Regions from separate parts of the Streptomyces sp. NPDC023838 genome, predicted to be linked through region 2. Evidence: riboswitches for the same ligand, from Rfam matches in the RefSeq annotation. Region 2 holds a riboswitch; each other region holds the start of a gene.

What was found. A riboswitch is a leader RNA that binds a small molecule or an ion and turns the genes downstream of it on or off. The one in region 2 is predicted to bind cyclic di-AMP.
Positions count from the first base shown of each region.
Region 1: linked by a shared signal. The riboswitch ahead of AB0G17_RS36860 (LysM peptidoglycan-binding domain-containing M23 family metallopeptidase) and the one ahead of AB0G17_RS18035 (M23 family metallopeptidase) in region 2 are both predicted to bind cyclic di-AMP.
Region 3: linked by a shared signal. The riboswitch ahead of AB0G17_RS15890 (C40 family peptidase) and the one ahead of AB0G17_RS18035 (M23 family metallopeptidase) in region 2 are both predicted to bind cyclic di-AMP.
Region 4: linked by a shared signal. The riboswitch ahead of AB0G17_RS04365 (M23 family metallopeptidase) and the one ahead of AB0G17_RS18035 (M23 family metallopeptidase) in region 2 are both predicted to bind cyclic di-AMP.

Region 1 is NZ_JBFAAD010000068.1:6,768-8,959, forward strand. It holds gene AB0G17_RS36855 (alpha-galactosidase) at 1-695, shown strand, start outside; cyclic di-AMP (ydaO/yuaA leader) riboswitch at 1,083-1,248, shown strand; gene AB0G17_RS36860 (LysM peptidoglycan-binding domain-containing M23 family metallopeptidase) at 1,253-2,192, shown strand, end outside.
Region 2 is NZ_JBFAAD010000013.1:36,582-38,773, forward strand. It holds gene AB0G17_RS18030 (GntR family transcriptional regulator) at 1-282, opposite strand, end outside; gene AB0G17_RS18035 (M23 family metallopeptidase) at 489-1,259, opposite strand; cyclic di-AMP (ydaO/yuaA leader) riboswitch at 1,273-1,433, opposite strand; gene AB0G17_RS18040 (pitrilysin family protein) at 1,673-2,192, opposite strand, start outside.
Region 3 is NZ_JBFAAD010000011.1:1,237-3,428, reverse strand. It holds gene AB0G17_RS15900 (ATP-dependent Clp protease proteolytic subunit) at 1-85, shown strand, start outside; gene AB0G17_RS15895 (hypothetical protein) at 90-398, shown strand; cyclic di-AMP (ydaO/yuaA leader) riboswitch at 714-898, shown strand; gene AB0G17_RS15890 (C40 family peptidase) at 902-1,378, shown strand; gene AB0G17_RS15885 (ATP-binding protein) at 1,506-1,937, opposite strand; gene AB0G17_RS15880 (helix-turn-helix transcriptional regulator) at 2,180-2,192, shown strand, end outside.
Region 4 is NZ_JBFAAD010000003.1:22,681-24,872, forward strand. It holds gene AB0G17_RS04365 (M23 family metallopeptidase) at 1-953, opposite strand, end outside; cyclic di-AMP (ydaO/yuaA leader) riboswitch at 1,016-1,163, opposite strand; gene AB0G17_RS04370 (PP2C family protein-serine/threonine phosphatase) at 1,320-2,192, opposite strand, start outside.

The sequences.
Region 1 (2,192 bases), on a different contig from region 2:
GGACCGAGCATGTGCGGGCGCTGTACGCCCTGTTGGACCGGCTGCGGGCAGCACACCCCTCGGTCGACTTCGAGTCCTGCTCGGGCGGCGGCGGCCGGATCGACCTCGGCATCCTCTCCCGTACGGACCAGGTGTGGACCTCCGACAACACCGACCCGCTGGACCGGCTCGCCATCCAGGACGGCTTCAGCCAGCTGCACCCGGCCCGGGTGATGGCCGCCTGGGTCACCGACAGCCCCAACGTCCTGCTCAACGGCCGCCACAGCAGCCTGCGCTTCCGCTTCGTGAGCGCGATGGCCGGGGTGCTCGGCGTCGGCGGCGACCTCACCCGGTGGAGCGAGGCCGAACTGGCCGAGGCGCGCGGGTGGGTGGAGCTGTACAAGGCGATCCGGCCGGTGGTGCAGCTCGGGGACCAGTACCGGCTGCGGCCACCCGCGGGCGGCCTCAGCGCCGTCCAGTACGTGCGCGGCGACGACACCGTGGTCCTGGCCCACCTCCAGGCCCAGCATTACGGGGAGCGGCCCCCGGCCGTGCGGCTGCGCGCCCTGGACCCGGCGGCGGCCTATCGGTGCCTGGACACCGGGGCCGTACACAGGGGAGCGGTATTGCTGCACCGGGGACTGGACACCGGGCTGCGGGGCGATCTTGATGCGTCGGTGTTCCGTCTGCGGCGGCTGAGCGCGCATCCGGCATAAGGAATGCGCGTTCTCGGTGCGGTAAAGATCTTCATCGGGATGTAGTGGTCAAAACTGGACAGAGTGGGGCGATGAGTGGTGAGAAGGGGTTAATGGGTTGGAATTTTCGACCGGATTGGGCGATTTGATGGCCCCTGTCCATCTGCCTCGCAGGAAAGGGCGGTTGTCCGTGAGCAGCGTCATATCCGTGACGTTCCGTGGTGGCGGCCCCGAATGAATTCCCCCGTGCGGCGGGGCCCGTTGGGAATTCAGGTCGACGCAGGGTGACCGCAATTCCCGGCTGAATTCCCGGCCGGGAATCCCGAAGGCGAATGGGTACTTGTCGTGGCACGCCGGGCTCGCTTACGGTCACCGCAATCCGGGTGGACCGCCGAATCCTGCCACCGCTCGGAATCCGCACCCATCCACGCGCGGCAGGAGCGGGGGACCCAGGTAAGCGCCGTCCGGAATTCCGGCACGGCTCGGGGTGAAGCCGGAGCACCGTACACGGTGCCCGGCCGGGCAGCTCCAGCCCGAACCCGACAGCTCACCTCGCAGGCGCCGGAGAGGAATCCGCCATGCCCGCGAAGGGTAAGCACCGCCGTCCCAAGTCCAACCCGATATCCCGGGGCATGGTCGCCGCCGGTACGGGTGGCGCCGCGCTCGCCATCCCGCTGCTCGGCGCCACCGGTGCGCACGCCGCGGTGAAGACCGCCGCCCCCGCCACCGCGCCGCAGCAGGCCGCCCGCGCCGCCACGACCTTCGTCGCCGCTCCGGCCACCGCCCCGCAGGCCGCCCCCACCACGTACAAGGTCAAGAGCGGCGACTGCCTGTCGCAGATCGCCGCGGACCACCGGCTGGGCGGCTGGCAGCGGCTCTACCAGGACAACCGCGAGGTCGTCGGCTCCGACCCGTCGCTGATCCGTCCGGGCATGAAGCTCACGCTCGGCGCGAAGGCCGCGGGCGGCACGTCGCACGGCTCCGCCAAGGCGAGCGGCTCGCACGACTCCGGTACGAAGGCGTCGGCCCCCCACACGTCGAAGTCGTCCCCGGCCCCCTCCGCCCCCAAGGCGTCCGCCCCCAAGGCGTCCGCCCCCAAGGCGTCCGCCGCCGAGACCGCCTCGGCCACCACCGCGAACCAGGGCTCCTCCGCCGGCTTCCGCGCGCCGCTCGACAGCGTGAGCATCGGCACCCCGTACCGCATGGCCGGATCCATGTGGTCCAGCGGCTACCACACGGGCGTCGACTTCGCGGCCGAGACCGGCACCGTGGTGAAGGCCGTCGGCGCGGGCACGGTCGTCTCGGCCGGCTGGGGCGGCGCGTACGGCAACCAGGTCGTCATCCGGCACGCCGACGGCATGTACTCGCAGTACGCCCACTTCTCGCAGCTCTCCGTCTCGGCGGGGCAGACCGTGACCGAGGGGCAGCAGATCGGCCTCTCCGGCGCCACCGGCAACGTCACCGGCCCGCACCTGCACTTCGAGATCCGCACCACGCCCGACTACGGCTCGGACGTCG
Region 2 (2,192 bases):
GGCGGCGGCCCGCGAGGCGGCCAGTGGCTCCAGCATCGTGCGCAGTTCGAGCAGGTCGGCGGCCTCCTGCTCGGTCGGCTCGGCGACACACGCCCCGGCGTGCCGGCGCGTGGTGACGAAGCCCTCGGACTCCAGCGTGCGCAGCGCCTCGCGGACCGGGACGCGGGAGACCCCGTACCGCCGGGCGAGGACTTCCTCGGTGAGCCGGCTGCCGCGCGCGAAGAGTCCCGCGACGATGTCGTCGCGGATTGCCGTGCATACCGATTGCGCCGGAATGCGCATGACCGAACCTCCGCCTTAATCCCCGCGAAACGCGGTCGATCGACGCCTGTTCGGCGACTCTATTCCAGCGGCTGTTAATTCCCTGTGACATGCCGTATGCAATGCATATCTTTTGGCCACGGCCCGCTCACCGCACGGCGGCGGCAGCGCCGAAGCCCCCGGCGCGGGGCGCCGGGGGCTTCGGTGGAGTGTGCGGACGGACCGCGTCAGACGTTGACGCCGTGCGAGCGCAGATACGCGATCGGGTCGATGTCCGAGCCGTACTCCGGGGAGGTGCGGGCCTCGAAGTGGAGGTGCGGGCCGGTCGTGTTGCCGGTGTTGCCGGAGAGGCCGATCTGCTGGCCCGGCTCGACGCGCTGGCCGACGGAGACGCCGATGGACGACAGGTGGCCGTACTGCGTGTACGTACCGTCGTTCATGCGGATGACGATGTTGTTGCCGTAGGCGCCGCCCCAGCCCGCCTCGACGACGGTGCCCAGGCCGACGGCGTGCACCGAGGTGCCGCTGCCCGCGTGGAAGTCGATGCCGGTGTGGCTGCCGGAGGACCAGATCGAGCCGCCGGTCTTGTAGCCGGTGGAGACGTAACTGCCGTCGATCGGGGCGACGAAGGAGTTGAGGCGCTTGCGCTCGGCCTCGCGGGCGGCGCGCTCCTTGGCGGCACGCTCCTCCTTGGCCTTCGCCTCGGCCATGCGCTTCGCCTCGGCGGCGGCGCGGGCCTTGTCGGCGGCGTGCTTCTGGGCGGCGGCCTGGGCGTCGATGCGGTCGGCGAGGGAGTCGCCGATCACGATGGCCTGGGTGATGCCGGTGTCCTCGACGGAGGCCGCGGCGGGCGCCGAGTTCTCGGCGGCCAGGGCCGGGGAGGCGAGGGTGCCCACGACGCCGGCGGTGGCGAGAGTGGCGATGCCCGCTATGTTCGCGCTCTTGCGCGACATGGCGCTCGGACGACGGTGCTTCCCGGTGGCACGGGTGAACGCCATGAAGTGGCGGTGTCCTTTCCTTCCATCTCGCCTACCGGGTTAGCTGACGGGTTCGGAGCAGGAAGGTCTCCTACGGGCCCCTCCGCGGGCGGAGGCGTCCGATTCACCCCAGGGACTGAGTGGGTCCCCGGCTCCCCTGGCTCGCGCCAGTTGGGGACTCGGCGATCGCTGTCCGGTGCCGCGGCTGCGACGGGTGGTGACGGACAGCGCGATTGACGCTAGACGGCTGATCTTTCAATCACCAAACAGACACGTCTTTTTGTAGCGCACGCCACATGACAGACAGGCAACCTCCCCAATAAAACGGACATAAGGAAGGACCCCGGCGGCCACTGGGCCACCGGGGTCCTCGCCCGCCTCGTCCGCCCGCCTCGTCCGGCCGCCTTCGGCGGACAGCCCTGGCGGAGGCTCAATCAGCCCGCGACGACGGTGACTTCACCGATCCCGAGCGCCTTGACGGGCTCCTCGATCTGCGCCGCGTCCCCGACGAGGACCGTCACCAGACGGTCCACCGGGAAGGCGCTGACGACCGCCGCCGTGGCCTCCACGGTGCCCGTGTCGGCCAGCCGCGCGTACAACTGCGCCTGGAAGTCGTCCGGGAGGTGCTGCTCGACCTGGTCGGCCAGCGTCCCGGCGACGGCGGCCGCCGTCTCGTACTTCAGCGGGGCCACGCCCACCAGGTTCTGCACGGCGGTCTCCCGCTCGGCGTCCGTCAGACCCTCGGCGGCGAGCTTGCGCAGCACCGTCCACAGGTCGTCCAGGGCCGGGCCGGTGTTGGGCGTGTCGACCGAGCCGCTGATGGCGAGCATGGCCGCGCCGGTGCCCTCCGCGCCGGAGCGCAGCACCTGACCGTACGCACGTACTCCGTACGTGTAGCCCTTCTCCTCGCGCAGGACGCGGTCCAGGCGGGAGGTGAGCGTGCCGCCCAGGCAG
Region 3 (2,192 bases), on a different contig from region 2:
CGACGCCGCCGCCGCGGCCCAGTACGGCCTCGTCGACCACGTCATCACCAGCCGCAAGAACTCGGCCGCCGCGCAAGGGAGGTAGAGCCGTGCTGCCCGAACTGCCGCCGCTGCCCGCGCTGACGCGCGCCGAGGGCGAGTTCGTCGACGCGTATCTGGACGCGCTCGACAAGCTGGGCCGGATCAACCCCGCCCGGCACAACGACACCTACGGCGCGCTGCGGGCCGCGCAGGCGCTCGTCGGACGGGCCGTGGCCCTGCGGGACGCGCTGACGACGATGCATCTGCGCGGCGAGACGGAGCTGCACTCCGAGACGCTGGCGCGGGTGCTGCGGATCCTCGACGGGGAACGCCGGGCGGGCCGCCTCACGATGCCGCCGCCGTCAGCCGCGAGTTGACGCCGCGGCGTCCGCGCACCCGCGCGCTGGTACGAGTGGGCGTCCCACGTTCGGACCATCCGATGGTCCGAACGACGGACCGCAAATGTTGCTCCGAATGCGCAGACACCGACCGGAATGAATCGTTCCGTCGCCGGTACGACGCAGGTCGGACACCCTGTCAGAAGTGTTGAAACATCGATGTCCACCCGAACGGGTCAGTCGTGAGGAGCCTCACAAAACGCCGTTTCGGCTCGGAAATCCGACACTTCGTGAGCCAAGATCCCTTCCGACGACAAGCCCCCGCCACCGCGGCGGGGCGGTCCGGGCGGACGCCGAGTCCTGCCGCCGTACCCGGACGACTGGTCGAACGAGTGGATCGGCAGGAGTGGAGGACCCGATTACGGCGGGCCCACCGGGAGACCGGGAGGCCCTTGGGGTGAAGCCGCGACAGCGGCCGGGCGTCTTCGCCAGTCCGAACCCGACAGGTCATCCTTCGCAGGCGGTTTGACGAAGGGTCGCGCATGTCTGCGCAGAAGAACTACGTTCCGTCCCTGCTGACCCGAGTCGGCGCGGTCTCCGCCCTCACCCTCGCCGCAGTCGGCGGCACGATGCTGGCGCCGGGCGCCAGTGGTGAGGCGAGCGCCGCGACACTCGCGACGAAGGCGCTCAACGTCGCCGCGTCGAAGAAGGGCGCGCCTTACCAGTACGGTGCCAGCGGCCCGTACCGCTTCGACTGCTCGGGGCTCACCCTCTACTCGTTCAAGCAGGCGGGCAAGAAGCTGCCGCGCACCAGCCAGCAGCAGTACAACAGCACCCGCCACATCACGTCGTCCGCGCGCGAGCGCGGGGACCTGGTGTTCTTCCACTCCGGCTCGAACGTCTACCACGTGGGGATCTACGCCGGGGACGGCAAGATATGGCATTCCCCCAAGAGCGGGTCCGTGGTCCGGCTGGAGAAGATCTGGTCGAAGAGCGTCTGGTACGGGCGCGTGCGCTGACGCAGCCGACACGGGCCGGTGAGCGTGGCGGGCCGGGCAACCCGCCCGCCCGCGCTCACCGCGCCCCGTGCTCGCTCACAGGCAAACCACCCGCCAGCCGCGTCCCCAACCTCACTGGGCAATACACCTAGGTCTGCACCGGCGCCGTCCACGGCAGCGCGATCCAGACGGTCTTGCCGCCCTCCGGCGTCGGCGTGACGGAAAGCCGCCCCCCGTACTCGGCGGCGAGCCAGCGGATGATCACCATGCCGCGTCCGTTGTCCTGCTGGACGGCGGCGGGAAGACGTTTCGGCCAGCGGGGGTGGCTGTCCGTGACGCCGATGTGGAGCTGCTCGTCGCGTTCGAGGCGCAGGTCCACGGTGAAGGTGGGCGACTGGCCGAGGGTGTGCTGCACGGCGTTGGTCGCGAGCTCGGAGACGATCAGGCGGATCGTGTCGGCGGTATCGTCGTCCGACGGAAGACCCCACTCGGTGAGTACGCCGGCGACATGCCTGCGGGCGGCGGAGACCGAGGCGGGATCGCTCGGCAGAGTGACGGTTGATTCTTGGTGGTCTGCCATGGCGACGCTGTCCCTTTCCCACCCGGGCCGGCCTGCTGGACGCGCAGCGAGCGGACAAACGCGAGGACGGCCCGGACTTGTGCTTCGCGCCAGAGTGCCACTCATCGTGCCGCCGGATGCGCCGATCCACCAAGATGTGCATATATCTGTCGCTCAAAGCGGTGAACTCTGCGACGAAGGACCGTATTTGGGCGCCACACTTGCCCATCGCCCGCATCCCGGCCGGGTGGAAGGAGACCGACATGTGGCACGGCC
Region 4 (2,192 bases), on a different contig from region 2:
TGGAGGTGCGGGCCCGTCACGTTGCCGGTGGCGCCGACGCGTCCGATCGTCTCGCCGGTCGTCACCTTCTGGCCCGCGCTGACGGCGATCGACGACTGGTGGCAGTACCAGAGCTCGGAGCCGTCCTCCAGCTCGATGACCGTGCGGTAGCCGTACGAGCCGGACCAGCCCGCCGACTTGACCGTGCCGCCGTGTATCGCCTTGAGCGGGGTGCCGGTCGGGGCGGCGAAGTCGAGGCCGGTGTGGTGGCCGGAGGACCACATCGAGCCGGCCTCGCCGAACGTCGAGGTGATCGTGTACGAGGCGACCGGGAGCGAGTAGCTCTTGGCGAGCTCGGCGAGCCGCTCCTCCTCCGCCTTCTTGGCGGCGGCCTCCTCGGCGGCCTTCTTCTCGGCCGCCGCCTTCTGCTCCGCGGCGCTCTGCGCGGCCTTCGCCTCGGCCGCCGCCTTCTGTGCCGCGGCCTTCTCGGCGGCCGCCTTCGCCTCGGCCTCGGCGTCGTTCTGCTGCTGCTCGGCCTGCTGGAGGATGCGGGCGCGCAGGGCCTCGCCGGCGCCGGTGGCGCCCTGTTCGGCGTCGGCCCGGGAGACGCCGGCCATGGTGAGGGGGGCGCTCGCGACGGCCTGGTCGGCCCGGTCGGCCGGGGAGGGGTCGGCCTTCTCGTCGCCCGCGATGTCGGAGATCAGCGTGCCCACGCCCGGCAGGGACTTGACGTCGGGGAGGTTGTTCGCGACCGAGTCGGGCAGGGATATGGAGACCGGCGGCTTGGTCTGGGCGCTGGCCATGCCGCCCGCGCCGACGGCCGCGATGACGCCGACGCCGAGGACGGTTGAGCTGCGGGCGAGTCCGCCGCGCTGCTTGGCGACGCGGTGTCTGCCGCGTACGGAGCGCACGGACTCCTCGGTGGGGTCCCACTCCTCCCACACCTCGGTGTCACTGGGCGCGGGCCCGTACAGGGAGACGGGGGGAACCGGCGGGGTGCCGAGGGCAGGCTCGTTGGACGCCACGGAGGCGCACTCCTTTCCTTCCTTCTCGCCTACCGGGTTAGCTGACGGGTTCGGAGCAGGAAGGTCTCCTACGGGCACCTTTCGAAGGTGCAAAGGTGCCCGATTCACCCCAAGTTGGTGGTTCCCCGGTTCCCTCGCGGGATTCGGCGCACGCGCGCGGTGCCGCCTATGACGACGGCTGGGACGACCGCGCTGCGTTATCGAACGTTAATAGACAGCGGGACCGGATTCCAAGCTGTTCCCGGTGATCGTTGGGGACAACTGATGGCGGTGTGTCAACTGTTGCGCGCAGGGAGGTTGTTCGACTACGCGCCGTCACGGCACCACGGGCATCGTCCGCCGCCGCTCCGGCTGCCGCTCGCCGGGCCGCCCCACCGCGAGCAGCGCCATGTCGTCGTTCGCACCCCCGCCCGTATGTCTGCGCACGTCGTCGACGAGCGCGTCCAGGACCTGGGCCGGTCCTGGGAAGATGCGGCCGCGCAGCCGCTCGTACGGGTCGTAGAAGACCCCGGGCGGATCGATGGAGCGCGCCTCGGAGAGGCCGTCGGTGTAGAAGAGCAGCGTCGCCCCGGCCGGGAAGGGGTACGCGTCGGCCCGGTCCGGCCACACCCCCAGGTCCGCCATCCCCAGCGGCAGGGCCGGGTCGGTCGGGGCGAGGACGTCCACCGCCCCGTCGGCGTGGAGCAGCAGCGGCTCGGGGTGACCCCGGTTCACCAGGCGTACGGACCCGGCGCCGCGCGGGATCTCGGCGAGCACGGCCGTGGTGAACCCCTCGACGGCGTCCAGACCGTCGCGCCGGGCGCCCTCCCGGGTCAGCGCGCGCTCCAGCCGCCCGGCCACCGCCTCCAGGGTCGTCTCCTGCTCGGCCGCCTCCCGGAACGCCCCGATGACCACGGCCACCGTCTCCACCGCCTCCAGCCCCTTGCCCCGCACGTCCCCGACGACCAGGCGCACCCCGTACGGCGTGTCCTGGACGGCGAAGAGGTCCCCGCCGATGAAAGCGCCGGCCTGGGCCGCCTCGTACCGCGCGGCCACCTGGAGACCGCCGATGCGCTCAGCGGGCGTGGGCAGCACGGCGCGCTGGGCGGTCTCCGCGATGACCCGTGCCGAGGCGAGGCGCTCGCCGCTGCGGCGCAGCATGCGGTTGGTGAAGAGGGCGAGCACGCCGACGGTGGTGACGGTGAACAG